One region of the Mesorhizobium sp. LNHC221B00 genome, then DNA from elsewhere that is predicted to be linked to it. Evidence: riboswitches for the same ligand, from Rfam matches in the RefSeq annotation. Region 1 holds a riboswitch; each other region holds the start of a gene.

Region 1 (7,223 bases):
GGCCCCGTTCGACAGCTTCCTGAATGGTGATGAGGTTGCCATGACTTCCGAACAGAAACAGGGCCTGGCGCTTTTCATGGACAAAGGCTGCTCGTCCTGCCATGCCGGCATCAACGTTGGTGGGCAAGCCTATTTCCCATTCGGCCTCGTGGAACAGCCCAGCGCCGTGGTCCTGCCGGAAAAAGACAAGGGCCGATTTGCGGTCACCAATGCAGCCGATGACTACTATGTTTTCCGCGTGGCGCCGCTGCGCAACGTTGCACTCACCGCGCCATACTTTCATTCGGGCAAGGTTTGGGATCTGAAACAGGCCGTCGCTATTATGGGGACCACCCAGCTTGGCGTAGTACTGGCGGACGAAGAAGTAGACCTGCTTGTTGCCTTCCTCAACTCGCTGACCGGAGAGGCACCCGAGGTCGCCTATCCCATCTTACCCTCCGAAACGGCGACAACGCCCCGGCCTGTAACGCAGATCTCAGGAAAATAAAGGGCCAGCTGGCTGCGGACGTGGCAATCGACAATGATGCGACTCTTACTTGGACGGACGAATCGCGAGGTCCATTTCCGAATTGGCGGGACGCTAGCAATACCCGAAACCTGCCACCTCGCCCGTAGTCTGCGCGAATCAACTGGGGAAGCGGACAGACGCGCAGCATCATATATTGTCGCCGCCTGAGCGAACGCGCCAAGCAGTCTACTTTGAGAAACGACGGTAACCGCCCGATTGTCACCGCCTGCCTGACATCGTCGTGATGTCCTATGACACGTGTTTAACGACGTCGTTTGCGACGTGTCTTGTGCGAGGTTTGCGATGCGTGTCGAGATTCTTGGTGCTGAACGGCGTCGTCGCTGGGGTGATAAGAAGAAGCTCGACATCGTCATGTCGGTTGGAATTGACGGGGCGACTGTGACTGAGGTTGCCGAGCGGCATGATGTGACACGGCAGCAGATTTACACCTGGCGGCGAGAGCTGAGGAGGAAGGGGCTCCTGTTGCCGTCGGCGGGTCCCATGTTCCTTCCCGTGGACATGCCCGTGGCGCGGAGCGAACTCTGTATGGGCAAAGGCACCGACAGATTGTCAGCGCTGGTCGAATTGCAACTATGCTGTGGGCGCAACCTGCGCTTTGACAGAGAGATCGATACCGCCACTCTGACTCGGCTTATCCAGGCGGTTGAGATAGCATGATCGGACCGGGAACTGGGGTTCGGGTGTACCTTGCCTGCGGGTTCACGGACATGCGCAAAGGGATCGAGGGTTTGGCTGCACTGACGCAGGATGTGTTGCGCCAGAAGCCGACGGGAGGCGCGGTCTTCGCCTTTCGGGGAAGGCGTGGCGACCGTTTGAAGCTTCTTTATTTTGATGGCCAGGGGTTCTGTCTTTATTACAAGGTCTTGCAGAAGGGCCGCTTTCCGTGGCCGTCGGCGGCCGACGGGACGGCCCGGCTGACGTCAGCGCAAATGGCGATGTTGTGGGAAGGAATTGACTGGCGACGCCCCAATTGGGGTGCGCCGCCGGCGCGTGTCGGGTGATTTATCTCTCTGAATCTAATGGTTTTTATGGCTACTCGTCCTGACTTATGGTAGTCAGGTGCATGCCGAATGTCGCCGAAAATCTTCCAGACGATCCTGCCTTTCTGAAGGCGATGATCGCCGCCTTGCAGGCGGAAAATGCGAAGATGTCGGCGACGTTGCAGGCGCATGACCAGTTGATCCAGGCCTTGCGGCTGCGCATTGCCCGGCTGAAGAAACAGGTCTTCGGCAAGTCTTCGGAAAAAGTCGAGCGGGAAATCCAGCAGCTGGAACTGGCGCTGGAGGATCTTTTGATCGCCGCGGCGGAGAGCAATGCCGGGCCAATCAATGAGGCCGACGAGGCAGCGTCTCTCGCGCCTATGACGAACGCGCCCGAAAGGATCACGCGCCGGCGTCCGCGCGTGTCGCACAAGGCAGTTCGCGAGCGCAGGGAGCTCGATCCCGGCGCCTGCTGCCCCGCCTGTGGCGGTGAACTACGTCTTGTGGGCGAAGACACAAGCGAAATCCTCGACATGATCGCCGCGCAGATGAAGGTCATCGAGGTCGCTCGGTTGAAGAAATCCTGCCGCTGCTGCGAAAAGATGGTGCAGTTGCCCGCGCCCAGCCGTCCGATACCAGGCAGCATGGCGGGAGCCTGCCTTCTGGCTTACATCCTGGTCTCGAAGTTCGACGATCACCTGCCATTGTATCGCCTGAACGAAATCTTCGCCCGCATGGGTGCCGACATCCCCGACAGTACGTTGGTCGATTGGTGCGGTCGCGCCATGCAGGTGCTTCAGCCCCTGATCGAGCGGATCGGAACCGTGATCATGGCCAGCGACCTTCTTCATGCCGACGATACCCCGATCCGGGTGCTGGATCGCTCCATGCAGGACAAAGGGCTGGGGAAAGGCGTAAAGAAAGGCAGGATCTGGACATATGTCCGCGATCAACGCCCATGGGCGGGCGGCGCTCCGCCTGGCGCGGTCTACTACTTTGCTCCGGACTGGAAGGAAGACCACGTCCTCCGCCATCTGAGGCAGACAAGCGGCATCCTCCAAGCTGACGGCTACAAAGGCTACGGCAAGCTTTATGAGCCTGGAGCCGATGGAAAATCCCGCTTCCGAGAAGCGGCATGCTGGGCGCATTGGCGACGCGACTTCCATGATATCTGGACCTCGAACAAATCCGAGATCGCATGCGAGGCTCTCGACCGTATCGGTGCGCTTTATGACATCGAGCACGGCATTGCGGGTCAGCCTGCCGATGCCCGCCTTGCCGCACGTCAGAAGCATAGCAAACCAAAGATCGGGGCATTCCGTGTCTGGATCGAAACGCAACTGACCCGCATTCCGGGCAAGAGCGATTTGGCAAAAGCCTTCCGTTATGGCCTGAGCCGCTGGCCATCATTGTGCCTGTTCCTCGAAGACGGCCGCGTCGCCATGGACAACAATGCCGCCGAGCGAGCCCTGCGCCCGATTGGAATCGGAAGAAAAAACTGGCTATTTGCCGGCGCCGACACCGGCGCGGAGACCCTGGCTCGCGCCATGACAATCATCGAGACGGCCAAGATGAACGGCATCGATCCGCAGGCATATCTCGCAGACGTGCTCGACCGCATCCAAGATCACAAGATCAATCGCCTCGACGAGTTGCTTCCCTGGAATTGGTCACCTGTCACCGCCATCTCCGCCGAGGCTGCCTGATGGCAACGGTGACCCATGTGTTCAGCATCGACTACGTCGCCAAATTGCTCGATGAAGATGCCGAACTCCTTCAGGCGATCGTCAGCAATGATGACAACCTGAGCTACGGCAGCATCATCAGCGTCTACACCGGACCGGACGAGGCAATAACTTCGCTCACCCGCGACGGAATGGAAGAGCTGGAGCAAATGCTTACCCATGCGCGCCGCACCGCTGACGAATGGAGTGACTTCCTCGAAGCCTTCGTCGATGACCAGGAACTCATCGCTCGCATCAAAGCGAAATCTCCGCGGTAACAACCGGGCGGTTACAAACGACGTGTGTACGATTTGTTCGAGGCGCGGGGCCGGTATGTTCCCAAGGACCAATACTATAGCGTAGTGTCACATTTATATTTCTGCGGGATGAGGACACGTGCCGAAGGAAAATTGCACATTTTCGCCGTGTGGCTTATTTCCAAGAGTGTGATCGGTTTGGCATATTCCCGGCCGACATCCGCCAGCCGGCAACTCCCCACACTGTGAGGAAGAGAAGCCTCACGCCTGCACTTTCTGCCGGAGCGCGCGTGCTGCAGCGACCATGTTCATGAGGGCAGGGCGGACCTCCTCCCATTTGCGTGTTTTGAGGCCACAGTCCGGGTTTATCCACAGTTGGCCATCGGACAGTCGCTCGCGGGCAAGCATGACTAAGTCCGAAATCTCGCCGACTTCCGGGACGCGTGGTGAGTGAATATCATAGACGCCGGGACCGATTTCGTTCGGATATTTGGAGTTCGTGAAGGCGTCCAAAAGTTCCATCTTCGAGCGCGACGTCTCAATCGAAATGACATCCGCATCCATTCCAGCGATCGCGTGAATGATCTCGTTGAACTCCGAATAGCACATGTGGGTATGAATTTGAGTCGCGTCCTTTACACCCGTTGAAGCGATCCGGAAGCATTCGACAGCCCAGTCGAGATAGACTTTCCAGTCAGATTGGCGCAGTGGCAATCCTTCGCGAAACGCGGCCTCATCGATCTGGACCATCCTTGCGCCGGATCTTTCGAGATCCGTCGCTTCGTCGCGGATGGCGAGCGCGATCTGGCGGCAGGCTTCGGAGCGGGGTACGTCGTCGCGAACAAAAGACCAGTTGAGAATGGTGACTGGGCCTGTGAGCATTCCCTTCACGGGCTTTTCCGTAAGCGACTGCGCGAATTGCCACCAGCGCACTGTCATCGGATTGCGCCTCGATACGTCGCCGAAAATGATGGGGGGACGCACGTAGCGCGACCCATAGCTTTGTACCCAGGCATGCTGGGTGAAGGCGAAGCCAGACAGCTGCTCGCCGAAATGCTGTACCATGTCGTTTCGCTCGAATTCACCGTGCACCAGCACGTCCAGCCCGATCTCTTCCTGCCAGCGAATTGCAGCCTCGATCTCCTTCCTCAGGAACGTCTCGTAGTCGACATAGCTCAGCTGGCCCTTCGCATGAGCGGCCCGCGCCTTGCGTACCTGCGGCGTCTGCGGGAAGGACCCGATGGTCGTCGTCGGGAACGGCGGCAGCCCGAGTGAGCCGGCTTGGACTCTGGAGCGCTCGGCAAAAGCGCTCTCTCGTCGCTTCGCGCTGTCGTCAATGCTAGCGATCCGCCCCTGAACAAGCGGGTCATGGATCCTCGTGGATGTCACGCGCGTGGCGGCAGCCTCGGCAGACGCTTTCAACGCGCCAGCCACCGCATCTCTGCCTTGGGACAGGGCCCGGGCCAGCAACACCAATTCGTCAGTCTTCTGGGCCGCGAAGGCGAGCCACGAGCTGATGTCGGCGTCGAGTTCCGTCTCCATGCGCAGGTCGATCGGCACATGCAGCATCGAGCAAGAAGGCGCGATCTCGACGCGGTCCAAGGGCCAGCCGGCGACGATCGGTTTGATGCGGTCGAGAATGGCGGGCAGGTTCGCACGCCAGACGTTGCGGCCGTCGATCAAGCCAAGCGAGAGCACCAGATCCTTCGGAGCGAGCCGACCCACCGTTTCCAGCTGCTCGGGAGCGCGCACGAGATCAATATGCAGCCCGGCCAGGGGCAGAGAAACCGCGGTTTCGAGATTGTCTCCCAGATGCCCGAAATATGTAGCCAGCATGATCTTCAGCTCGGGCGCGGCTTTCGACAGCTGGCCATAGGCGAACTCGAACGCAGCTCGTTCGTTGGAGTTCAGATCGAGGACAAGCGCTGGCTCATCGATCTGCACCCAGTCGGCTCCCGACAGCTTCAGCCTCTGCAGGAGTTGCTCGTAAACAGGCAGCAGCCGCGGTAGGAGCGCGATAGGATCGAACCCTTCGGCAGGCGATTTCGCCAGCTTGAGGAAGGTGATGGGTCCAAGGATGACTGGGCGTGTGTGAATGCCGAGAGCTTTGGCCTCGAGGAAGTAATCGACGGGTCTCGTCGACGAGAGGGCGAACGTCTGATCATCATCCAGTTCCGGCACAATGTAGTGGTAGTTTGTGTCAAACCACTTGGTCATTTCCATCGCGGTTACACCGGGCCCATGAGCCGCCTCCTGGTGACCAGCGTGTGCACAATCCTCCGTCTGACCCTGGTTGCCGCGCGCCATTGCGAAGTAGATGTCAAGTGGGACCTCGCCGCTATTCCAGCCGTAACGGGAGGGAATGGCGCCGACCATAGCTGCGGTGTCGAGCACATGGTCGTAAAGCGAGAAGTCGTTTGACGGTATTTTCGACACGCCGCGATCGCGCTGCTCCTCCCAGCTAGCGGCACGGAGTGCCTTCGACGTTCCAAGAAGGTCGCCAGCGGACGATTTTCCGGACCAGTAGCTTTCAAGGGCGAATTTCAGTTCTCGCCGACGACCGAAGCGCGGCACGCCGAGCGTTGCTACAGGAATTTGCTGAGAGACAGTCATGTCATACCCCGATGGTTGGGGGCGTCGGTGACAAGGAAGGCGCTAGCAGGCCCGGCACGCCCGGGTTGCAGCGGCCACCGAGACACCCCGCCCGTGGACGTAATTCGTCGTGGCAGGTCTCCTGGCTCGCGGGGTCATAGCCTCTACCCGTCTTCCCGAGGGTATTCGCCTCAGTGACATGAGTGGGGTTGGCTCGCCGCTAACAGTTGCGGGGGCAGCGCCGGCATCGCACCGGCTTCCCTCTTAGCTCCGCTGCGGCAGCGCCGCACGCGAGAACCACGACACGCCAGACAATCACAGCAATCCCTTCTCTTGTCAATGGCGCATAACGAAATGTTTATGTGGTTATGTCATCGCGCTTTTACGCTTGTCTAACATTGTGAAACAGTGAGTCGTCCATTTGCCGCCGCTGCACCGCTGCCCCCATTGTCCAACTAATGGAGGCCGTGCGGAGCCACAACAATCGGAGGACTTTAACCTCAACCTGAAAAGCGCTACCGCTCAAAGGACGCTGGTGATCCGCGAGCGCCGAGCCAACACCGAGGCTGCGGAAAGTGTGCAGGATGAGCCCCAACCGATTTCGCGGTGCGGTAGGTGTCAAACGGCCCTTTAATTGCGGGTAGTTGTCAATCCGGATCTCGCACTGCCATCGCCGGGGTCATGGTCCTTTCCGAGGTCGAATGCCTCATGATGATGTTCGGGTCGGGCGCCTCAACGTTTCCAACGAGATGCAGGTAAACTGCTGTCAGCCGTTTGACCGAGGTCGCCGCAACCACCGTCCCGGCGGGGACATCACGAGTTCCGCGTTGATAGCGGCCCGAGAACTCGTTTGGGGTGGAGTCGACTAAGCCATCTTTTCGTTACCCCACTCAAAGCTGGTGCCGTCAACCCAAATGCAATGAAGGAGAACGGCAATCTTCCGTGCGACCGCCACATTTGCCTTCTTCAAACCGATCCGTCTTGACAGACGCATCCCCCAGGCTTTCAGGGTGGACCATTTCTTCGTCCGGTGCAGGAGCACGCTGGCCGCCTCGTACAGGTAGGTTCGCAACAGCCGATCGCCCCAGCGTGAGACGCGGCCATTGATATCCGTTTCACCGGACTGCTTTCGTCGCGGCGT
Region 2 (7,223 bases), on a different contig from region 1:
TCGATCAGCGTTCGAAGGACTATGGCGAAATCGCCCGCCAGTACCGGCCTGGCCATGCCGACTACACCTATGACGTCAAATACGGCATACGCGACTATCGTGGCGGCGGTCGGTCCTCGGCCCGCGAGACGGCCGCGCGCGTGGCGGCCGGCGCGCTCGCCCGCAAGGTGGTGCCAGGGATGGTGGTGCGCGGTGCGCTGGTGTCGATGGGTGAAAAGTCCATCGATCGCGCCAACTGGAACTGGAACTTCATTGGCGATGCGGAAAATCCGTTCTTCACGCCCGATCCCGCTTCCGTTCCCGTCTTTACCCAGTATCTCGAGGGTATCCGCAAGGCCGGTTCCTCGGTCGGCGCGGTGATCGAGATCGTCGCCGACGGCGTTCCGCCAGGGCTCGGCGCGCCGATCTATGCCAAGCTCGACCAGGACATTGCGTCGGGTCTGATGTCGATCAACGCCGTCAAGGGCGTCGAGATCGGCAACGGCTTCGAGGCCGCCCGCATCACCGGCGAAAAGAATGCCGACGAGATGCGCATGGGCAATGACGGCAAGCCGGTGTTCCTGTCCAACAATGCCGGCGGTATCCTTGGCGGCATCTCGACGGGCCAGGCGATCATTGCCCGCTTCGCCGTCAAGCCGACTTCGTCGATCCTGACGCCGCGAAAGTCGATCGACAAGGACGGCAACGATGTCGAGGTGATGACCAAGGGCCGCCACGACCCCTGCGTCGGCATCCGCGCCGTGCCGATCGGCGAGGCGATGGTTGCCTGCGCCATCGCCGATCATTATCTGCGCCATCGGGGACAGACGGGAAGGGAGTAGGCAGTAGGCAGTAGGCAGTAGGGAATAGGCAGTAGGCCTTTTTTTCTTTCCCCTACTGCCCTATTGCCTACTCCCTATTCCCCGCGAGCGAAGCGAGCATTCCATGCCTTACGACCAGAAGAAGATCGTCGAAGCCCTGCGTGCCTTCGAACGCGGCGAGATCGTCGTCGTCATGGACGATGACGGGCGCGAGAACGAGGGCGACCTGATCGTCGCCGCCGTTCATTGCACGCCGGAGAAGATGGCCTTCATCGTGCGCAACACCTCCGGCATCGTCTGCACGCCGATGCCGCGCGAGGAAGCCAAGCGGCTCAACCTGCAGCCGATGGTCGCCGACAATGATTCGGCCCATACCACCGCCTTCACCGTCAGCGTCGATTTCAAGCACGGCACCACGACAGGCATTTCGGCCGACGACCGCACGCTGACCGTGCGCAACCTTGCTAACGGCAATGTCGGCGCTTCCGATTTCGTCCGCCCCGGCCACATCTTTCCGCTCATCGCGCGCGAAGGCGGCGTGCTAATGCGCTCCGGCCATACCGAAGCGGCAGTCGACCTGTGCAAGCTCGCCGGCCTGCCGCCGATCGGTGTGATCTCGGAACTGGTCAATGACGACGGCACCGTCAAGCGCGGCCCGCAGGTCGCGGCCTTTGCCGAGGAGCATGGTCTCAAGCAGGTGTCGGTCGCCGATCTCATCGCCTATCGGCAACGCAAGGAAACGCTGGTCGAACGCGTGGCCTGCTCGGAGATCGACACACTCGGCGGCAAGGCGCAGGTCTTCACCTACACACTGCCCTGGGATTCCATGCATCATGTCGCCGTGGTCTTCGGCGACATTCGCGATGGGGAAGAGGTGCCGGTGCGGCTGCATTCCGAGGATGTGGTGACCGACGTCTTCGGCACCAGCCACCGGCTGGACGCCATCATGAAGACGATGGGCGAGCGCAAGCGCGGCGTCATCGTCTATCTGCGTGAGGGCTCTGTCGGCGTCGCGCACCAGGAGCGCAAGCGGCCGGCGAGCGGCGAGCGCGAGGACCATGAGGAGGCCCGCCGCCGCGAGAATGAATGGCGCGAAATTGGCCTTGGCGCGCAAATCCTCAAGGATCTCGGCATTTCGTCGATCAATTTGATCGCCTCGCGCGAGCGCCACTATGTCGGCCTCGAAGGTTTTGGCATCCATATCGCCAAGACCGAGATCATCTGAACTGCCAGTGATGATAGCGCCCGGTCCGTTCAAACCGGGCGCTTCGTGGATTATTCAGCAGGAACGACCGCCGCTTCGCATCCATCCAGTTCGCAATTGTGGATGGCTAGGCTGCTTTGCCCAAATAGCACCGTGACCAGTGCAATGGTGCCTGATGCCACCGAAACCCAGAACCCGTTCTGGGCGCCGAACGCATCCACCACCGCGCCGGCGGCGAACGACCCCAGCGCCATGCCGATGCCGATGCCTGTCATCACCCAGGTGATCCCCTCGGTCAGCATCGCTTCCGGCACATGCCGTTCGATCAGGCCGAACGCCGTGATGAAGGTCGGCGAGATCGCGACGCCGCTGATGAAGACGGTCAGCGCCAGCAGCGGCACGCTGTCGGCGGTGAGCGGCAGCAGCGTGCCGAGCGCGACCAGGGCGACGGCGATGGCAAGTTGGCGTTGCAGCGGCGCCTTGAGGTTGAGCGCGCCGACGACGATGCCCAGCGCGAACGATCCCAGCGCATAGACGCCGATGACCAGGCTCGCGGCACCCGGCTGGCCGAGTTCCTTGGTGATCGCCACGGTGCTCACTTCCGTCGTGGCGAACGTCGCGCCGATGGAGATCAGGGCGAAGGTGATGATCTGCACCGGCCGCAGGCGGATCGCCGAACCGCTGGAGCCATGAGCCACCGGTCGCACTTTCGGCTCGGTCGATCGCTGCAGGACGAAGGCCATCGATCCGACGGCGAGGAACAAGGTGCTCGCCAGCATGCCCGCCTCCGGGAACAGGCCGGCACTGAGGCCCACCGACAGGGATGCTCCGGCGATATAGACCAATTCGTCCGCCGCCGATTCGAAGGCGAACGCGGTGTTCATCTGAGGCCGGCCCCGGAAAATCTCGGTCCAGCGCGCCCGCACCATTGCCGGCATGCTGGGCATGGCGGCCGCCAGCAGCGCCGACACGAACAGCGTCCATATCGGCCAGTCTTGATTGGCCGATGCAATCAGCATGAGAAAAGCAAGCACGGAGATGATCGTGGTGGGCACGACAATTGGGGTCTGGCCACGACGGTCCACCAGCCTTGATATTTGCGGCGCCAGGAAAGCGTTGGCCAGCGCGAATGTCGCCGAGACGGCGCCCGCCAGCCAGTACTCGCCGCGTGTCTGCGACAGCATCGCCACGATGCCGATCGGAGCCATGGCAATCGGCAGGCGCGCCATGAAGCCGGCAGTTGCAAAGCCCTTGGCGCCAGGGGCGCGAAAGATTTCCGAATAGGGGTTCTGCATGATCCTGTTCCTCGACAAAGGACAATTCGACAATTACATACGAAGCGTATGAGTGTTAGGTAGACCATACGCCGCGTATGTCAATTGGCATACGAGACGTATGTGAATAGAGCCAGACGGAATGCACAAACCACGCAAGGAGATGATCGCGCAGACGCGCGCCAAGCTGATCGCCGCGGCCCGCCAGGCTTTCGGCACCATTGGTTACGCCGAGGCCTCCATGGATGATTTCACCGCGTCGGCCGGGCTGACGCGCGGCGCCCTCTATCACCACTTCGGCGACAAGAAGGGACTGCTGGAGGCGGTTATCGCCGAAATCGACGCCGAGATGGCGGCTCGGGTGAATGAGGTCGCATCGAGAGCGCCGAACCGCTGGCAACACTTCGTCGACGAGTGCACGACCTATATCGAAATGGCGCTGGAGCCGGAGATCCAGCGTATCATGTTCCGCGACGGTCCGGCCGTGCTGGGCAATCCGGCACAGTGGTCGAATGCCAATGCCTGCGTCGGTTCAATGACCGATCATCTGACCGCGCTGCAGGGGGAGGGGGTGGTCGTCCCGAGCGTCGACCCCGAGACCGCCGCACGGCTGATCAACGGCGCCAGCAGCCAGGCGGCGCAGCGGATCGCCAATTCGAACGATCCCGAAGCGACATCGAGGAAGGTGGTGGCGGCGTTCAAGCAACTGCTCGAAGGCCTGCTCAGGAAACCGGGTTCGCAGCCGCACTGAAATCCCGTCCGCGGTCCGGCGACCCACCCACGATTGACAATCTTCGGGCCGAGCGCATCCTCTCCCTCCATCTCTGAGGGGGATTCGGGGCATGTGGGATTTCGATATCGGCAGGTCGGTGTCCATCATGATGCGGACCTGGCCCTTCATTGTCTTTCGCATGATCGTCTATTTCGGCATCACGCTGGCCTACATCATGGCGACCGGCACCGGTGCCTCGGTCGGCTATGGCGTCGGCCATATCTCCACAGATCCCGACGGGCCGATGTCCTTTGCCCTATGGGGCGGCGTGGTTGGCTTCGGCGTCGTCTCGATCGCCGTCTACTGGATCCGAGAATACATCCTCTACGTCGTCAAGGCCGGCCATATCGCCGTCATGGTCCATCTGATCGACGGCCAGGACGTCCCCGGCGGCCAGAACCAGATCGCCTATGCCAGGCAAGTCGTGACCGAGCGGTTCGCCGAGGCCAATATCCTTTTCGTCGTCGACCAGTTGGTCAAGGGCGCCATTCGCACTGTCACCGGCCTGCTCGGTAGCATCGCCGCCTTCCTGCCGATTCCGGGCCTGAGCGGTCTTGTCTCCTTCATCAACACGGTGATCCGCCTGTCGCTGACCTATGTCGATGAGATCATCCTTGGCTACAACATCCGCATCAATTCGTCCTCGCCATTCGAGACGGCGCGGCAAGGCGTTGTGCTCTATGCCCAGAACGGCAAGACCATGGTCAAGAACGCCGTCTGGCTGGCGGTCATCATGTGGGGCGTCTCTTTCGTCATCTTCTTGGCTATGCTGGTTCCTGCCGCCGCAATTCTCTTCATCATGCCGGGGCAACTGGCTGGTTGGGCCTTCGTGCTCGCCATCGTCTTTGCCTGGGCGTTCAAAGCGGCTTTCATCGAGCCCTTCGCCATCGCTTGCCTGATGCAGGTCTATTTCAAGACCATCGCCGGCCAGGTGCCCGATCCCGCCTGGGACGCCCGGCTCGCCGAGGCCTCGTCGAAGTTCAGGGAACTCAAGGACAAGGCGCTGGCCTCCTTCGGCGGCTCGCGCTGGGACACGGCGGGCGCGACACGCTGATTGGCCGGGCTTGCCGGCGCGGCATCGACGGCGTTGAGGCGTGCCACCGCCGATTTGAGCCGCACCTCGCCCTGACCGCAAAAAGTCTCGCTCATGATCAATTCGGGCAGCGGCAGGCGTCGGCCCCAGCCATGCGTTTCAAGGTCCGGTTTGGGCGCAAATTCGGAGACCCGACCGACGCAGAGATAGGCGACCGGCGTTACGTGATCGGGAATGGACAACAGGCTTTTCAGCGCCCCGGCCTCGATGATGCTGACCCAGCCGACGCCGACGCCCTCGGCGCGCGCGGCCAGCCAGAAATTCTGCACCGCGCAGACCGTGCTGTAGAGGTCCATTTCCGGATTGTGCCAGCGTCCCAGCGGTGAGCCCTGCGAGCGTTGTCGGTCACAGGTGATGCAGATGTTGAGCGCGCTTTCGCAGATGCCTTCCAGCTTGAGCTTGCGGTAGAGCGCCTGCCTTTCCTGTTCGATCGCCGGCAATTCCTGCTCGCGCGCGGCGAGGAACAGGTCGCGCACCTCCGCTCGTCGTGCGGCATCGCGAATGACGATGAAGTTCCACGGCTGCATGAAGCCGACCGATGGCGCGTGATGGGCGGCAAGCAGCAGCCGCGCCAGCACCTCATCGTCGAGCGCGTCGGGCAGGAAATGGCTGCGCACGTCACGCCGCGTGAACATGGCGCGGTAGACCGCGTCTCGCGCCATCTGGTCAAATCCGTCGCTACCATGAGCGGTCATGTGTTCCGGCATCGCTTGTCCCCTTGCGATTGCTATCGATGCCAGCCGCCTGACCATGCGGATGACGATGTCTGCCAGGCCGGTCTTCTGGCTTGGGATCAACCCGCGTCCGGTGCCTTCCCGTCATCGACAGTGGCATTTACCGGCGCGGTCCCCCTCACAGCGTTGGGCACGCCACGGGATTCAACCGTGTTCCCGATTCTCCCGCTTGCGGCGGGCACCAGGCAGTGTCGGCGACCTTACGCCGAACCGCCCGGGGCGCCAATCCCCGCAGCGACGCCAATGGACGCAGACGTGATTTTCCCCAGCGATCGAGCCGCGATGCATGGCCATCGCGGCGCCGGGGCACTAGATAGGGAGCATGGCCACTCGTCTCTACACGCATCCGATCTTCCTCGAACACATCACGCCGCCTGGCCACCCCGAGCGGCCGGATCGCTTGCGCGCCATCGAGCGCGTGCTCGACGACGAGGCCTTTGCCGCGCTCGATCGTGTCACGGCGCCGGAAGGTGACGAGGCCACCATCCTCTACGCGCATCCCGCCGATTTCGTCGCCCGCGTGCGCGCCGCCATCCCTGACCAAGGCATCGCCCGGATCGATGCCGACACCACCGCCAGCCCGAAGAGCTGGCAAGCGGCGATCGCGGCGATCGGCGCCGCCAATGCCGCCGTCGACGATGTCTTTGAGGGCCGCGCCGACAATGTGTTCATCGCAGCGCGGCCTCCCGGCCACCATGCCGAAAAAACCACGGCCATGGGCTTCTGCCTCTTCAACACGGCGGCCATCGCCGCGCGTTATGCGCAGAAGAAGCATGGCGTCGAGCGCGTCGCGGTCGTCGACTGGGACGTGCATCACGGCAACGGCACGCAGGACATTTTCTGGGATGATCCCTCGGTGCTCTATTGCTCGACGCATCAGATGCCGCTCTACCCCGGCACCGGCGCGAAAAACGAGATCGGCGCCGGCAATATCGTCAACGCGCCGCTGGCGCCGCAGACCGGCAGCGAGGTGTTTCGCGATGCCTTCCTGTCGCGCGTGCTGCCGGCGCTCGACAATTTCGCGCCGGATTTGATCGTCATTTCCGCGGGCTTCGATGCGCACCACCGCGACCCGCTGGCCGAGATCAACCTGACCGAGGACGATTTCGACTGGGCGACCGGCCAGCTGATGCAGCGTGCCGCGCGCCACAGCGGCAACCGGCTCGTCAGCCTGCTCGAGGGCGGCTACGATCTGCAGGGATTGGCATTTTCGGTCGCCGCCCATGTCGGGCGACTGATGAAAGGATGAACGATGGCTGGTGAGACCAACGAAGACGTCAAGGCGATGAGCTTCGAACAGGCACTCGACGCGCTGGAGAAGATCGTCGATGATCTGGAGCGTGGCG
Region 3 (7,223 bases), on a different contig from region 1:
GCTGCCGTTCACCGAGCGGATCAGGCTGCGCCGCTCGCTCGACTATCCGGAGGAGACCGCCGGGCGGCGCATGCAGACCGAGTTCGTCGCGGTGCCACCGTTCTGGACCATCGGTCAGACCATCGACTACATGCGCGAGGACAAGAACCTTCCCGACCGCTTCAGCCAGATCTTCGTCATCGATCCGAGCTTCAAGCTGCTCGGCGCCATCGATCTCGACCAGATCCTGCGCACCAAGCGCACGGTCAAGGTCGAGGAGGTGATGCACGAGACGCGCCACGCCATCCCGGCCACCATGGACCAGGAGGAGGCGGCGCGGGAATTCGAGCAATACGATTTGCTTTCGGCCGCCGTCGTCGACGAGAACGAGCGGCTGGTCGGCGTTTTGACCATCGACGATGTCGTCGACGTCATCCAGCAGGAAGCCGAGGAAGATCTGCTGCGCATGGGCGGCGTCGGCGACGAAGAGCTTTCCGACAGCATCCTTTCGACCTCGCGCTCGCGCGTTCCCTGGCTGCTGGTCAACCTCCTGACCGCATTCCTGGCGGCTTCGGTGATCGGCCTGTTCGATCACACGATCGAGCGGATCGTGGCGCTTGCCGTGTTGATGCCGATCGTGGCCGGCATGGGTGGCAACGCCGGTTCACAGACCATGACCGTCACCGTGCGGGCACTAGCGACCAGGGACCTCGACATCTACAATGCCGGCCGCATCATCCGCCGCGAAATGGGGGTGGGCTTCATCAACGGCATCGTTTTCGCCATCCTGATCGGCATCGTCGCGGCCGCCTGGTTCCACGATGTCAATCTGGGCGGCATCATCGCGGCGGCGATGATCATCAACATGTTCGTCGCCGCACTCGCCGGCATCCTGATCCCGCTGCTGCTCGACCGATTCAAGATCGATCCGGCGGTGGCGTCGGCGGTCTTCGTCACCACCGTCACCGATGTCGTTGGTTTTTTTGCCTTCCTCGGCCTTGCCACTTGGTGGTTCGGGGTCCGGTGATCGAGCTCAATTGACTTTTACGTAAATGCCATGCGAGGCTCGCGCGGGGTGCCGTGTCGATTCCGGCGCGGCAAGGGTTTGATTCGGACGAGGCGACGCATGGCGTTCGCCAGGGTTTCCGGCGTGTGGGAGTGACGATGCGGGAATATTATTCGATCACCGAACTGACCCGCGAATTCGACGTGTCGACGCGGACACTGCGCTTCTATGAAGATGAGGGGCTGGTGCAGCCGGTGCGGCGTGGCCGCACGCGGCTGTTTCGTCCCTCCGACCGCCACCTCATCCGGCAGATCATGCGGGGAAAACGGCTCGGCTTCTCGATCAACGAGATCCGCGAAATCATCCAGATGTACAAGGAGCCGCCAGGCGAGGTCGGGCAACTCAAGCTGATGATCAAGCGGATCGAGGAAAAGCGCGAGGATCTCCGGCAAAAGCGCCGCGATCTCGAGGAGACGCTGGCCGAACTCGACCAGGCCGAGGAGTCCTGTGTGGAGCGGCTGGTGGAACTTGGGGTCAATACCTGAGGGGCCAGATTCTATCGCGCGTTTGAGCGACAAACGTTCGTGATTGGCCGGAGCGTTTCGAACTTCGTCATCCTCGGGTCTGCGCTGCGTCGCTGCGCTCCTTGCTCCGCCCGTGGATGAGGACGGGATAGGCGTTCGGCCAATCGCCGAGGTATGCCGCCTCATCGGCCAAGAGCTGTCAAAATCTCTGCGCCGCGGAATACAGGCCCCGGCTCAGATCCAGCGCCGCACTCTCTTTGCGTAATCCCGGTATTTCTTGCCGAACTTTGCCGCCAGCACCTTTTCCTCGCCCTCGATGGCGAGCTTCTGGGTGGCGAAGGCCGCGATGAACGCCAGCGGCAGAAACCAGACGATGCCCGTGACGAAGGCGACGCCGATCAACAGCAGCGTGTTGGCCAGATACATCGGGTTGCGGGTGATGCCGAAGGGGCCTGACGTGACGAGATGGTCGGGCATCGCGTTGGGATTGAGCGTCGTCTTGGCCCGGACCATCGTGCGGATCGCCGTGAACCAGAGTGCCGCGACGCCGAACAGCGCCACCCAGCCGGCGGCGAACAGGATGTCGCCCAGGAGGTCGCCGATCCAGGGCAGGGGATAGAGCATGCCGAGAATGATGCTGATGGCGATGGCGGCGGTGTAAATCACCGGCGGCCACGGTATCCCTCCTGGCTTCGGCTGGCTGTCGGTCATTGCTGTCCCCCCTCGGTCATCTTGTCGTCGGTCTGGGCCGTGCAGGTGCCGGCCAGATCGCCCAGATGTGCCTTCCATTGCGCAGTCTGATCGTTGTTGTAGAGCCGATCAAGCGAGGATTCGCCCTCCAGCGTGTCGAGCATGCAGCTACAATAGCTCGAACAGAACTTGGCGTCGCGCGACTGCTCGCACGAGATCTGGCAGGTCTTCAGGAAATTGACCTGCGGGGTTTCGACCTTGGCTGGCATCACCTGCGAGAACAGCCAGACGCAACCGATCAGCAGCGGCTGGTGGATCAGGTAGAAGGCGAGGCTGTGTCGGCCGATGAAGACCAGCGGATTGGCCCAGCGGCCGGCCGTCAGGCTTGCCAGGCGCGCCCGCATGCCGGAAGCGGAGGCAAGTTTCGCGACACCGATGCCGACAAGCACCGCGCCGAACCATGGAAACAGCGGCACATAGTCGTTGGAACGAGGATTGATCGCCGACAGGCCTATCCACCACAGCCAGGGATGATCCAGGGCCTCGAAGCGCTGATAAACCGGCGCCGCAATAACCAGTGCCGCCACAAGCAGGGTCAGCAACGCCGGCAGGCGCAGGAAGGCGAGGCCGAGCAGGCTGGCGAGCGCGATCTCGTGCAGGATGCCGAAAAAGATGAAGCCGTCCGGCGTCGCGATGCGGGTGACGATCGAGATGGCGACCGCGGCGCCGGCAACCATGGCGAACCGCTTCCAGAAGCCGTTCCAGCGGATTTGCCGGCCATGGGCAAGGTACAGGCTGACGCCGACCAGGAACAGGAAGGTCGAAGCGATGCAGCGGGCGTAGATCTTCCACCAGCCGAAGGCTGTGAGGCCGGGGTCGGTGTAGCCGAAGAACTCCAGATCCCAGGTGAAGTGGTAGCTCGCCATGGCGAGCAGCGCGATGCCGCGCAGGATGTCGATGGCGACGATGCGTTTTGGCTGATTCTGGACGGGTGCGGTCGGCGTGTCGATGGTCATGGTCTCGCGATCTGATTCAGCCCCGCCTTGAGGACTATCACGGTTGGCCGGGACAGAAGAAGACCGGGTTCCTCGGCACGGCGCCGCGTGGGCGCAGGCCATGTCGGATGCCGCTTTGGGCCAGCGCCGGAAAGGCTTTGACCAACTCGCTTTTCGCCGCCTGCGCGTCGGTTTCCTCTTAATGGCCCGGAAACGGCCAAGGCAGATTTGACGGGTGATTCTGCTTTGGGGAAGCAATGTCGACCCATGTGCGCCATCCGATCTGGCTCCCGGCCCTCAAGGCCGCGGACGCGCGCACCTTCGCCTCGCTCTACGCAGTCGAATCCTTTGCGCGCGCCACGGTGTCCAGCGTCATTCCGATCCAGGCCTATGAAATACTGCACAACGAGCAGATGGTCTCCATCCTCTACACCATCGTGGCGCTGCTTGGCCTGTCGGTGACCCTGTTCATGCCGATGCTGATCCGCCGCTTTGCGCGGCGCTGGGTCCACACCGCAGGGGCCTGCCTGCTCGCCATCGGCTCGCTGTTCTTCGTCACCCACACGCTTGCCGGACAAGTAGCGGGGATGCTGTGCCGGGTGATGGGCGCCAGCGCGCTGTCGATCACGCTCAACCTCTACATCATGGACCACATCCGCAAGACAGACTTCATGCAGGCCGAATCGCTGCGCATGGCGTGGTCGATGTTTGCCTGGACCGGCGGGCCGACGCTCGGCATTTTCCTCTACGCGCATTTCGGCATCTATGCCGCGCATGGCGCGGTGGCGGCGTTCGCCGTGGCCTTGCTGGCGCTGTTCTGGTTCTATCGGCTTGGTGACAACCAGTCGATCCAGCCGGGCAAGACACGACCGGTCAATCCGCTCGCCAATATCGGCCGCTTCGTCGCGCAGCCGAGGCTGAGGCTAGCGTGGCTGATTGCCTTCGGACGCTCCTGCTTCTGGACGACCTTCTTCGTGTACGGCCCGCTGTTCATGGTGATCACCGGCGAAGGCGAACTGACCGGCGGTCTGCTGGTCTCAGCCGGCAACGCGCTGTTGTTCATGGCCATCTTCTGGGGCAAGGCCGGAAAACGTTTTGGCGGCCGGCGCACCATGACGTTTGCCTATTTCGCCATGTCGGCAATGCTGCTGGCCGCGGGCACAGTGGGAGCGACGGCGCCGCTGCTGACCGGCGCTTTCCTGCTTGGCGGCGCGTTCTTCACGATTGCGCTGGATGCATTGGGCTCGACCGCCTTCATGCGCTCGGTACGCTCCTACGAAAGGGCGCAGATGGCGGCGGTCTACCGCACCTATCTCGATTTTTCCGAGCTGACGCCGCCGCTGGTCTATTCCGTGGTGCTGATCTTCTTCGGGCTCGGCTCGGTGTTCGTCACGCTGAGCTTGCTGGCCGCGGTTTGCGGCTTCGTGACCTGGCGTTATCTGCCGAAGTCACTGTGACGGTCACGGCGAAAGCGCCGTGTGGCGCTCGCGCACCCATTTGTGGAAGCGGTGCAGATCATATTCCTCGGGCATCAGCACGCCGGCTTTGTGGCGCATGGAGCGCAGCCCTTTCTGGTTGACCTCGCAGATCGCCGCGTCCTCCTCCAGCACCTGCGTGCCGAAGGCGACTATGTTGTCGATGTCGGCCGACGGGTCGCCGAGCGCTCCGGGCGCGAACAGCCATTCCGCGACAAGACCGGTCTGTTCGGGACCGAGCGGCACCAGCCGCACGGTCCGGACATAGTCGACGTGACCGACGACGAACATCGAGGGCAGGCTGGTGGCGTAGGTCTGGCCGGCGGCGCGCTCGGCCGGCGTCAAGCCTGCGAAGACCGGTGCATGGGTCTTGCCGTCGCGCGACCAGGTTTCCGCGCCGACGCGCAGGCCACCGGAAAATTCCGGCGCGTCATTGTCGGCGTGGCGCACCCATTCGGGGTCATCATGCCGGCTCATCAGGCCGCGGCCATAGATCGGCACCAGCCGCGACAGATCCTTGTGAACGCCGGGGCAGTGCAGGCACTCGTTGAAGTTTTCCCAAAAAATCTTCCAGTTGCAGTTCATCACCTTGCGCAGCACATGGCCTGATACCAGCGTTTCCAGCGGCCAATTGCCGAGATCGCCGCAGGCGGGATCGAATGAGGCCTGCGCCGAGCCGGCCGCGCCCTCCTGCAAATTCGCGCCCTCCTGCAAATTGACGAACACGAAGCCGCGCCACACCGAGAGCGCGACGCGATAGAGCGGATGGTCGGCCTTGTCGAAGCCTTCGGGCAGCGATTTCGACGGCACGCGCACGAGGTCGCCGCGCAGCGAATAGGACCAGGCATGATAGGGGCAAGTGATCAGCCGCGCCTTCAGCCGGCCTTCGCTTTCCTGGCACAGCTGCGAGCCGCGATGCCGGCAGGTGTTGTGGAAGGCGCGCAGTTCGCCGGTCTCGTCGCGCAGCACGACGATTTCCTGCGTGCCGACGCGGAAGGTGCGGAAAGCCAGCGGTTGGGCGAGATCGGCTTCCCGGCAGACGAGCAGCCAGCTTCGATACCAGATCGCATCGAGGTCGCGCTGATAGCTCTCGCCGTCCCAATAGTCCGATGACGGCAACGTCGCTTCAGCCCGGGTCAGGCCGTTGTAGCGATCGCGTTCGCTGGCATTGGGCTGCAGGGCTGGGGGCTGCATGGCTGGCTTCCTGTGAAGTGGCCAGCCGACACCCGGCCGGGATAATTGTCAATTGTAGTGCCGAGAACGGCCGATGCCGCCGGCATGGCGCAATCGCGCTGGTTGCCGGCGGAATTTGGTTTGCCGCGTGTCGTGATTTTCCGTATAGTCACGCTGTCGTCGGTTCCGTTTTGGAGCCAAGAGGGAATGCGGTGCGGGCTCAATTGTTGCCCAATGCCGTGGCTGCCCCCGCAACTGTGTGCGGTAGTCCTCTCCATATGCCACTGAAGATTTTTCTTCGGGAAGGTGGAGAAGGGCGCTGATCCGCGAGCCAGGAGACCTGCCGGCGACAGGAAACTGACTTCGATGCCCTCGGGTGGAGGGTGAAAGGACAAGACATGAATACTGCTTCCGTCTCCCTCGGCGCCTCGGTCTCCTCGCAGTCGCGCTTCATGCAGCTCGCGCTAGCCGCGCTGCTCGGCATCTTCGTCGTCGGCTTTGTCGGCTTCTCGCATATCGATGCGGTCCACAATGCCGCCCACGACTATCGTCATTCGATGGGGTTTCCCTGCCACTGACGAGGATTTGACATCATGAACCTGTTTCGCAACGTCGTGTTCATCGCGGCGATCGCAGGGCTTGTGGCCGGCGTCGTTCTCGCCTGCATGCAGGCCTATGCCACCGTGCCGCTTATCCTCAAGGCCGAAGTCTACGAGCAGGCCGGTGGCGGCCACCATCATGACCAGGCCGCGCCCATTGCCGCGGATACCAATGCCATGAGCACCGCCGCACCGGCGGGGCATGCCATGAGCTCCGCCGCGCCGGCGCCGGCCGAAGCCGCCGCTCCGGCGGAAGACGAAGGCTGGGCGCCGGCCGATGGTTTCGAGCGTTTCGGCTTCAGCGTGCTTGCCAACATCGTCACCGGCATCGGCTTCGCGCTGGTCCTGGTCGCGGTCTCGGAATTCGCGGGCGGCATCGGCAATTGGCGCCAGGGTGTGTTCTGGGGCCTGGCAGGGTTTGCCGTGTTCACGCTGGCACCTGGCCTCGGCCTGCCGCCGGAACTGCCGGCGATGCCGGCGGCCGAGTTGCTGCCGCGCCAGATTTGGTGGGTCTCGACGGTGGCGGCCACGGCGATCGGTCTTGGGCTGATCGCCTTCCGCAAATCGCTGCCGCTCGCGATCCTTGGCGTGGCTTTGATCGTCGCCCCGCATATTGTCGGCGCGCCGCAGCCAGACAGTTTCGAGACGCCGATTCCCGAGGGCCTGCACCACCAATTCGTGGTGGCGGTGACCGTGACCGATCTGGTGTTCTGGCTGGTGCTCGGCGCGGTCGTCGGCGTGGTGCGCGGCCGTTTCACCGGCACCGCGACCAGCCTGCGCGA
Region 4 (7,223 bases), on a different contig from region 1:
GGCAGCGGCGGGCAAACCCGCCGCTGCCGGGTCGGCTATTAGTTGTTGCCGAAGAGGTTGCGGTCGGCGCCGACGACAGGCTTCTGGTCAGCCGGCTCCGACTTCTTGGTCGAAGCCGTGTACGAATTGTCGGTCGAAGTCACGGCAGGCTGGTTGGCGCCATTGGAGTCATAGTTGTCACTGCCGGCAAAAGCGCTGCCGAAAACGGCCTGGACGGCAGCGGCAGCAAGGATGATCTTCTTCATTTCAAGTCTCCTGAAGTCTCGAATTCCACGGCATGGCGGGCAAACCCGCCATTGCCGGGTCGGCTTTAGTTGTTGCCGAAGAGGTTGTGGTCGGCGCCGACGACAGGCTTCTGGTCAGCCGGTTCCGACTTCTTGGTCGAAGCCGTGTACGAATTGTCGGTCGAAGTCACGGCAGGCTGGTTGGCGCCATAGTTGTCGCTGCCGGCGAGAGCGCTGCCGGAAATGGCCAGAACGGCGGCGGCAGCAAGAATGATCTTCTTCATTTCAAGTCTCCTGAATTTTGATGGGTTTTTGAGTTCGCCAGGACGGCGGGCAAGCAGCCGTCAACCGGCGGTCGCCTGTTAGCGGTTACCGAAAAGGTTGTGGTCGGCACCCTGGACAGGCGTCTGAGCAGCCGGTTCCGACTTCTTGACCGAAGCGGTGTACGAGCTGTCGACGGCAGTGGCTGCAGGGGTCGCATTCGAGCCGTAATGGTCCGAACTATAATGGTCGCTACCAGCGAAGGCGCTGCCGGAAATGGCCAGAAGGGCGGCGGCAGTGAGAACAATCTTTTTCATTTTGGGTACTCCAGTATTTTTCCGTCCGTCTAGCGGCGTGTCTTGGGATGAAATCGCGTCGTTCGGACAGCCCCGATTTGGGAAAGCCAGATGGCCGTTTCCAATCACGAAGTTGTTCCGCGTGGACCATGAATCCACCACTTGAAATTGTACCACCGGCTTCCACATCAATTTTTTTGCTTTTTTTATCAATCAGTTAGAAGGATCAAGGGAGCTATCACCAACTGTGTCGGAGGCCCAGCGTTCACAACGTCCTGCACGCACCGTCAACAGAAACGAACCGTTCGGTTCGATTTTAGGTTTCGCTAATAGTCACTTTTCGAAACTGTTAACCTTTTTTTGGCTCCGGCCAAGGATCGAAAAACAACGTTGGGGTGCTGGCGACGAGCCGGTTTCAACGGTCGCGATCCTTGTAGGGACGATCTTGCATGCGTGTCGCGCCGCATGGATGCGATGTCGTTTTCATGCCGACGCCGCGATGCGTGCCGTGATTAGATCACGCCAAATCAGGTGCCGCTTCGTGACGACGGAGTGGAGAATTGGGAAGCCGGTCAGAATCCGGCGCTGCCCCCGCAACGGTGGTGGAGTTCAAGTCGCAACGGGAGACCACTGGGCGAAAGCCTGGGAAGGTGTCGCGATGGTCCGCAAGGACGACTCCAGAGCCCGGAAACCAGCCCGAGATTGCTAGAACTCGACTGATCGCGGTGGGCGGTCAAGGGGCGGATGATGCATTCCCGGCTGGCGCCGGCCTGCGTCCGATCCTTCCTCCATCACCACCAGTTCAGTCCTTGGATATGAGGACAGGACATGGATGCTCGCAACGACATGCTGAGGCTCTTGAACAGCCGCAGACAGGGCTTTTCGCTGGAACAGCCCTTTTACACCGATCCGGACTACTTCAAGCTCGACATGGAGCTGATCTGGTATCGCGATTGGCTGTTCATCGGCCATGATTGCGAGCTGCCCAAGCCAGGCAGCTTCATCACCGTGCAGATCGGCGACTATCCGGTCGTGCTGGTGCGCGATCAGCAGGGCAAGATAAACGCCTTCCACAATTCCTGCCGCCACCGCGGCAGCCGCGTCTGCAACACCGACAAGGGCATGGCCGCCAAACTGGTCTGCCCCTATCACCAGTGGACCTATGAGCTGGACGGCCGCCTGCTGTTCGCCCGCCAGATGGCCGAGGGTTTCGACAAGAGCCAGTTCGGGCTGAAGCCGGTCGCCTGCGAAAGCGTCGCCGGCTATATCTTCATCTGCCTGGGCAAGGAGCCGGCCGACTTCGCGCCGATGCGGGCGATGATCGAACCCTACCTCAAGCCGCACCGGCTCGGCGAGGCGAAGATCGCCTTCGAGAGCACGATCATCGAGAAGGGCAATTGGAAGCTCGTCTGGGAAAACAACCGCGAGTGCTATCATTGCGCGGGCAATCACCCGGAGCTGTGCAAGACATTCCCGGAAGCACCGACCGTCACCGGCGTGCAGGGCGCCGACAGCGATCCGGAGATGCTGGCGCACTGGGCGAAATGCGAGGCGGCCGGCCTGCCGAGCAAGTTCCGCATCGATCCGGCCGGGCAGTATCGCGCCACCCGCGCGCCGCTGCTGCGCGATGCCGTCAGCTACACGATGAGCGGCAAGCGGGCGGTGAGGAAGAACCTCTCCGACAACGTCTCGGCCGACCGCATCGGCACCTTGATGCACTATCACTACCCGACGACATGGAACCATATCCTCATCGACCATGCCGTGACCTTCCGCGTGCTGCCGATCAGCGCCACGGAAACCGCCGTGACGACCAAATGGCTGGTCCACAAGGATGCGGTCGAGGGCGTCGACTACGATCTCGCCGAACTCACCCATGTGTGGACCGAGACCAACGACCAGGACCGCCGCATCGTCGAGGAGAACGCCTTCGGCATCCTGTCGCCGGCCTATGAGCCCGGCCCTTATTCGGAGTTGCACGAGGGAGGCGTCATCCAGTTCGTCGACTGGTACGCCCGCTTCATCGGTCCGCGCCTTGCCGAAGACGGCAAGCCGGCGCTGCGCAGCGTTGCGTGAGCTCATGTCGCCCAAACACGACATGAGCAGGGCAACAAGGACCAGAGGATGAATGCGATGACCGATCTTGGCCTCTATCGCCATCTCGACCAGATGGCGCCGTGGAACGACCGGCTCCAGGTGCTGGAAGTGATCGGCGTCAGCGATGAGGCGCCCGACGTGAAGACCTTCACCTTCCGGTCCGACAACCAGACCTGGTTCCGCTACAAGCCGGGCCAGTTCGTGACGCTGGAGCTGCCGACTTCGGACGGGCCGCTGATGCGCACCTACACGCTGTCATCGTCACCGTCGCGGCCATTCTCGATCGCGGTGACGGTAAAGGCGCAGGCCGGCAGCATCGGCACGCGCTGGATGTTCGACCATCTGGTGCCCGGCTCGCACGTCAAGGCCTACGGGCCGGCAGGCGACTTCTCGCTGCACAGCCATCCGGCGGCCAAATATCTGTTCATCTCGGCCGGTTCGGGCGTGACACCGATGATGTCGATGCTGCGCTGGCTGAACGACTGCGCGCCGTGGACCGATGTCGGCTTCGTCAATTGCGCGCGGCGCGCGGAAGAGATCATCTTCCGCAAGGAGCTCGAACTGCTCGGCGGCCATATGCCCGGCCTGTCGCTCGGCTTCATGATCGAGGAGCGGTCGAGCCGCGAGGGCTGGTACGGCCATATGGGCCGCATCGACGCGATCCGGCTGCCATTGCTGGCGCCGGATTTCCGCGAGCGCGAAATCTTCTGCTGCGGCCCCGATCCCTTCATGCGCGCCGTGCGCGGCATGCTTGAAGCCTCCGGCTTCGACATGACGCAATACCATCAGGAGAGCTTTGCAGCCCCTGCCGTGGAGGAGGTCCCGGCGCCGTTCGCGGCGCCCGCGGAAGGCGGCACGGTTGTTCCGGTCGAAGCGGCAACGCCAATCCGCTTCTCGCTTTCGGAGGTCGACGCCGAATGCGTCGCCGGCCAGACGGTGCTGCAGACGGCGCGCGCTTCGGGCGTGCGGATTCCCGCCGCCTGCGAATTCGGCCTGTGCGGAACCTGCAAGGTGAAGAAGGTCTCCGGCGATGTCGAGATGAGCCACAATGGCGGCATCCTCGATCATGAGATCGACGACGGCTTCATCCTGGCCTGTTGCTCCAAGCCGCTGTCGGCACTGGAAATCGAGGCGTAACCAGCAGGCAGGGCCTGCGGTCGCGCTCGCCGGGCCTGCGGGCCATCTTGCCAAAAACCCTGCAAATGGTTAGACGCCTCTACAACGGTAGGGTTGACCGTGAGGGCCGGCGATCATCCGCGCGGCCTGCTTCGGCGGGGAGCAAACATGCGACAATCCGGCATCTATGCCATAGCGAGCAAGGACATCGTCTTTGAATCCTTCGACGGCGAAGCCGTCGTTCTCGACCTGACGACGGGCAAATATTTCGGCTTCTCGGATTCAGGCAGCAGGCTTTGGGATGCGCTGTCATCCGGCGTGCCTGCCTCCGAACTGGTCGGCGCCGCAACGGCAACCGGTGCGCTGGGTGTCGCCGAGATTGACGGCTTTGTTTCACAATTGCTCGAATTCGGCTTGCTGGCGGCCGTGGCCGATGCCGCTGCAAAACCGGTTCCCAGCGAATTGCTGGCTCAGCTTGCGGGTGCCAGCGAGCCCCTCAAGGTCGATATCCATGACGACCTTGCCGATCTCATCGTCGTTGACCCCATCCACGAGGTCGAGGAACCCTTCGGTTGGCCCGCGGTGAAGCAGGCCAACTGAGGCGCGCGCATCAGGCACTCTCGTCGCTGGACGGCGTCGGAACAGGCAAACCATGCCGAAAGTCACTCTCGAGAACCTGGCGGACTACGCACGTCATGTGCTGGCGCAGGCCGAAAGCAGCGCCGCGCATTATCCGCTGACGCGCACGGTGGGCCTGCCGCATCTGGAGCTGACCGCGCATCTGAGTGCCGGCGCGTTGGCGAATGCCGTCGTTCACGGCTTTGTCGCTGCTTCGAGCAACGCGGCAGCTGCCGATACCTGCCGTATCTTCGTCGCCCATGCCGGCGTGGACGGCATCGCGGCGCCGGCCAGTTGGGGTCAGGGACCCTTCACGCAACATGCCTTCGCCAGCCGGCTGGCGGAAGCCGGACTGCGCGGCAACCATTTCCACGACCTGGATTTCTGGCAGTTCTACGACCCCGATCGCCGTCTGGGCGTGCAACTGATGACCGCCGATGACAGGTTCCCGCCTTGGGAGCCGGGGGCGCCGCTCCGCCCTTTCCTGCATTGGGAATATGCGGCGCGCGGCATGCGGCTGGCCCATGCGGGCACGCTGGGTGTCGGCGGCAAGGGCATTCTCCTCGCCGGATCGGGCGGCGCCGGCAAATCGGGAACGGTCGTCGCCGGCCTGCTCAACGGGCTCGACAGCGTCGGTGACGACTATGTGCTGATCGACCTTGCCGGCGGGCCGACCGCGCACCCGTTGTTTGCCACGCTCAAACAGGATCCCGCGGGTTTCGAGCGGCTGGGCTTGGAACATCGGCTGAAATCCTATGGTCCGCTCAACTGGCAAGGCAAGCACCAGTTCCGCATCGATGACATCGCGGCACGGGCAATACCCGCGCGGCTGGACATCGTCGCGTTGATGGTGCCTCATATCAGTGGGGGCGAGGCAAGTTCGATCATGCCCGTGTCGCGCAAGGAGGCAATGATTGCAATGGCGCCGTCCGGCATCTCGCAAATGCCTGGCGAGCGCGAGAGCGGCTTTCGCTTTTTCAGCGACCTCACCCGGCAGCTGCCATGCTACCAACTCTCGCTGGGGACGCACCCACAGGAGATCGCCGGCACGATTTCGGATTTCATCATGCGGAGCAACGCGTGAGATTGAGCGTCATCATGCCCGTCTACAACCGCGAGCACTATGTCGTTGCGGCCTTGCGATCGCTGCTCAGGCAGCGGGACGATGCCGAGCTCGATGTCATCGTCGTCGATGACGGGTCGACGGATGGCACCGTGGACATCGTCCGCGCCGTCATGCGGGAAGCATCGTGCATCCGGCTTTTCCACCAGGCCCACCAGGGTGTGGCAAGTGCGCGCAACACCGGTCTTGGCCAATTGCAGCCACAGACGCAATTCGTATCGTTCCTGGACTCCGATGACATCTCGCCATCCGGACGCTTCAAGGCCGACCTCGTCCATTTCAAAGCCGATCCGAGCCTCGACCTGACCTATTCCCTGATGATGATGGTTGAAGATCTCGACGACGAGATGCTGGAGCCGACTCCTGGCAGCCGCCGCAAGATCGCCCGAGGGCTTTCCTTGGCGGCAGGAACATTCAGCAGAAGCCTTATCGACCGGATCGGCAGCTTTGACGAGGCATTCCGTCAGGCCGAAGATACAGATTACCTGCTGCGCGTCTTTGAAAGCGGCCCCAGATTCGTGATGCCAGACACCATTGCGCTCTACTACAGACGTCACCCCGGCAACATGACCAGGGAGCCCGGCGTACCGCTTCGCGAGTACATGCGTGCGATCCACAAATCGATGAAGCGGCGCAAGGCGGATCCCTCGCTGCATACGGTCGACGGCATTTTCGACCTGAAAGACTCCGCCGACTGGCGGTTCATGTGATATGTCGGGCGGCGAATTCATGATCCGGGGCGACATATGAAGCTGAGCGTGATCATGCCGGTCCACAATCGCGAACAATTCGTTGGCCTCGCGCTGCGCTCGCTGCTCAGGCAACGCGAAAACGTCGATCTCGACATCATCGTCATCGACGATGGTTCGACCGACGGCTCGGCGGCCGTCGTGCGGTCATTGGTCGACCAGGCCCCATGCATTCGTCTTTTCCAGCAGGCCAATGGCGGGGTCACCAAGGCACGCAATGCAGGGCTGAAACAATTGCTGCCGCAGACGCGGCTGGTATCGTTTCTCGATTCCGACGACATCTCGCCGATAGGGCGCTTCGCGGCGGATATCGCCTGCTTCGAAGAGGATCCTGGCCTCGACCTGACCTATTCGCGCATGACGCTGGTCGACAAGATCGATGGCGAGACGCTGGAGCCGACCGCCGACAGCCACGCCATCACCGTGCGGGGAATCCACCTGTCAGCCGGGATTTTTGCACGGGAACTCATCGAGCGCACCGGCGGCTTCGACGAGGACTTCAGGCAGGCGGAGGACACCGACTATCTGTTGCGCATCTTCGAGAGCCAGGCAAAATACATTATGCCCGATACGGTGGCTCTCTATTACAGGCGTCATCCCGGCAACATGACCAAGGAAGCCGACGTGCCCTTTCGCGAGTTCATGCGCGCCATCCACAAGTCGATGAAGCGCCGCAAGGCAGACCCCGGCTTGCGGCGGGTCGAGGGCATATTCGACTTCAAGGATCTCGCGCAGTGGC

What was found. A riboswitch is a leader RNA that binds a small molecule or an ion and turns the genes downstream of it on or off. The one in region 1 is predicted to bind cobalamin.
Region 2: it holds a riboswitch for cobalamin, as region 1 does, so the genes downstream of both, bluB (5,6-dimethylbenzimidazole synthase) here and metE (5-methyltetrahydropteroyltriglutamate--homocysteine S-methyltransferase) in region 1, are expected to answer to the same signal.
Region 3: it holds a riboswitch for cobalamin, as region 1 does, so the genes downstream of both, X741_RS145955 (CbtB domain-containing protein) here and metE (5-methyltetrahydropteroyltriglutamate--homocysteine S-methyltransferase) in region 1, are expected to answer to the same signal.
Region 4: it holds a riboswitch for cobalamin, as region 1 does, so the genes downstream of both, X741_RS164755 (aromatic ring-hydroxylating dioxygenase subunit alpha) here and metE (5-methyltetrahydropteroyltriglutamate--homocysteine S-methyltransferase) in region 1, are expected to answer to the same signal.

The regions. Positions count from the first base shown of each region.
Region 1 is NZ_AYWR01000011.1:303,821-311,043, forward strand. Features, by position in the region: gene X741_RS150915 (cytochrome-c peroxidase) at 1-487, shown strand, start outside; gene X741_RS150910 (transposase) at 812-1,186, shown strand; gene tnpB (IS66 family insertion sequence element accessory protein TnpB) at 1,183-1,530, shown strand; gene X741_RS150900 (IS66 family transposase) at 1,593-3,215, shown strand; gene X741_RS150895 (hypothetical protein) at 3,215-3,511, shown strand; gene metE (5-methyltetrahydropteroyltriglutamate--homocysteine S-methyltransferase) at 3,752-6,103, opposite strand; cobalamin riboswitch at 6,197-6,399, opposite strand; partial or broken gene X741_RS01000000166780 (transposase) at 6,948-7,223, opposite strand, start outside.
Region 2 is NZ_AYWR01000013.1:91,803-99,025, forward strand. Features, by position in the region: gene aroC (chorismate synthase) at 1-821, shown strand, start outside; gene ribB (3,4-dihydroxy-2-butanone-4-phosphate synthase) at 925-2,025, shown strand; gene X741_RS148965 (MFS transporter) at 2,076-3,299, opposite strand; gene X741_RS148960 (TetR/AcrR family transcriptional regulator) at 3,421-4,029, shown strand; gene X741_RS148955 (hypothetical protein) at 4,121-5,104, shown strand; partial or broken gene bluB (5,6-dimethylbenzimidazole synthase) at 5,221-5,895, opposite strand; cobalamin riboswitch at 5,898-6,078, opposite strand; gene X741_RS148950 (histone deacetylase family protein) at 6,200-7,126, shown strand; gene X741_RS148945 (exodeoxyribonuclease VII small subunit) at 7,130-7,223, shown strand, end outside.
Region 3 is NZ_AYWR01000016.1:103,890-111,112, forward strand. Features, by position in the region: gene mgtE (magnesium transporter) at 1-1,006, shown strand, start outside; gene X741_RS145980 (MerR family DNA-binding transcriptional regulator) at 1,144-1,530, shown strand; gene X741_RS145975 (isoprenylcysteine carboxylmethyltransferase family protein) at 1,744-2,220, opposite strand; gene X741_RS145970 (DUF1624 domain-containing protein) at 2,217-3,215, opposite strand; gene X741_RS145965 (MFS transporter) at 3,452-4,651, shown strand; gene X741_RS145960 (aromatic ring-hydroxylating dioxygenase subunit alpha) at 4,655-5,848, opposite strand; cobalamin riboswitch at 6,007-6,205, shown strand; gene X741_RS145955 (CbtB domain-containing protein) at 6,241-6,420, shown strand; gene X741_RS145950 (CbtA family protein) at 6,436-7,223, shown strand, end outside.
Region 4 is NZ_AYWR01000001.1:312,045-319,267, forward strand. Features, by position in the region: gene X741_RS164770 (DUF680 domain-containing protein) at 39-245, opposite strand; gene X741_RS164765 (DUF680 domain-containing protein) at 311-508, opposite strand; gene X741_RS164760 (DUF680 domain-containing protein) at 587-802, opposite strand; cobalamin riboswitch at 1,294-1,496, shown strand; gene X741_RS164755 (aromatic ring-hydroxylating dioxygenase subunit alpha) at 1,610-2,857, shown strand; gene X741_RS164750 (hybrid-cluster NAD(P)-dependent oxidoreductase) at 2,915-4,015, shown strand; gene X741_RS164745 (PqqD family protein) at 4,163-4,594, shown strand; gene X741_RS164740 (hypothetical protein) at 4,647-5,696, shown strand; gene X741_RS164735 (glycosyltransferase) at 5,693-6,445, shown strand; gene X741_RS164730 (glycosyltransferase family A protein) at 6,482-7,223, shown strand, end outside; gene X741_RS164725 (glycosyltransferase family A protein) at 7,219-7,223, shown strand, end outside.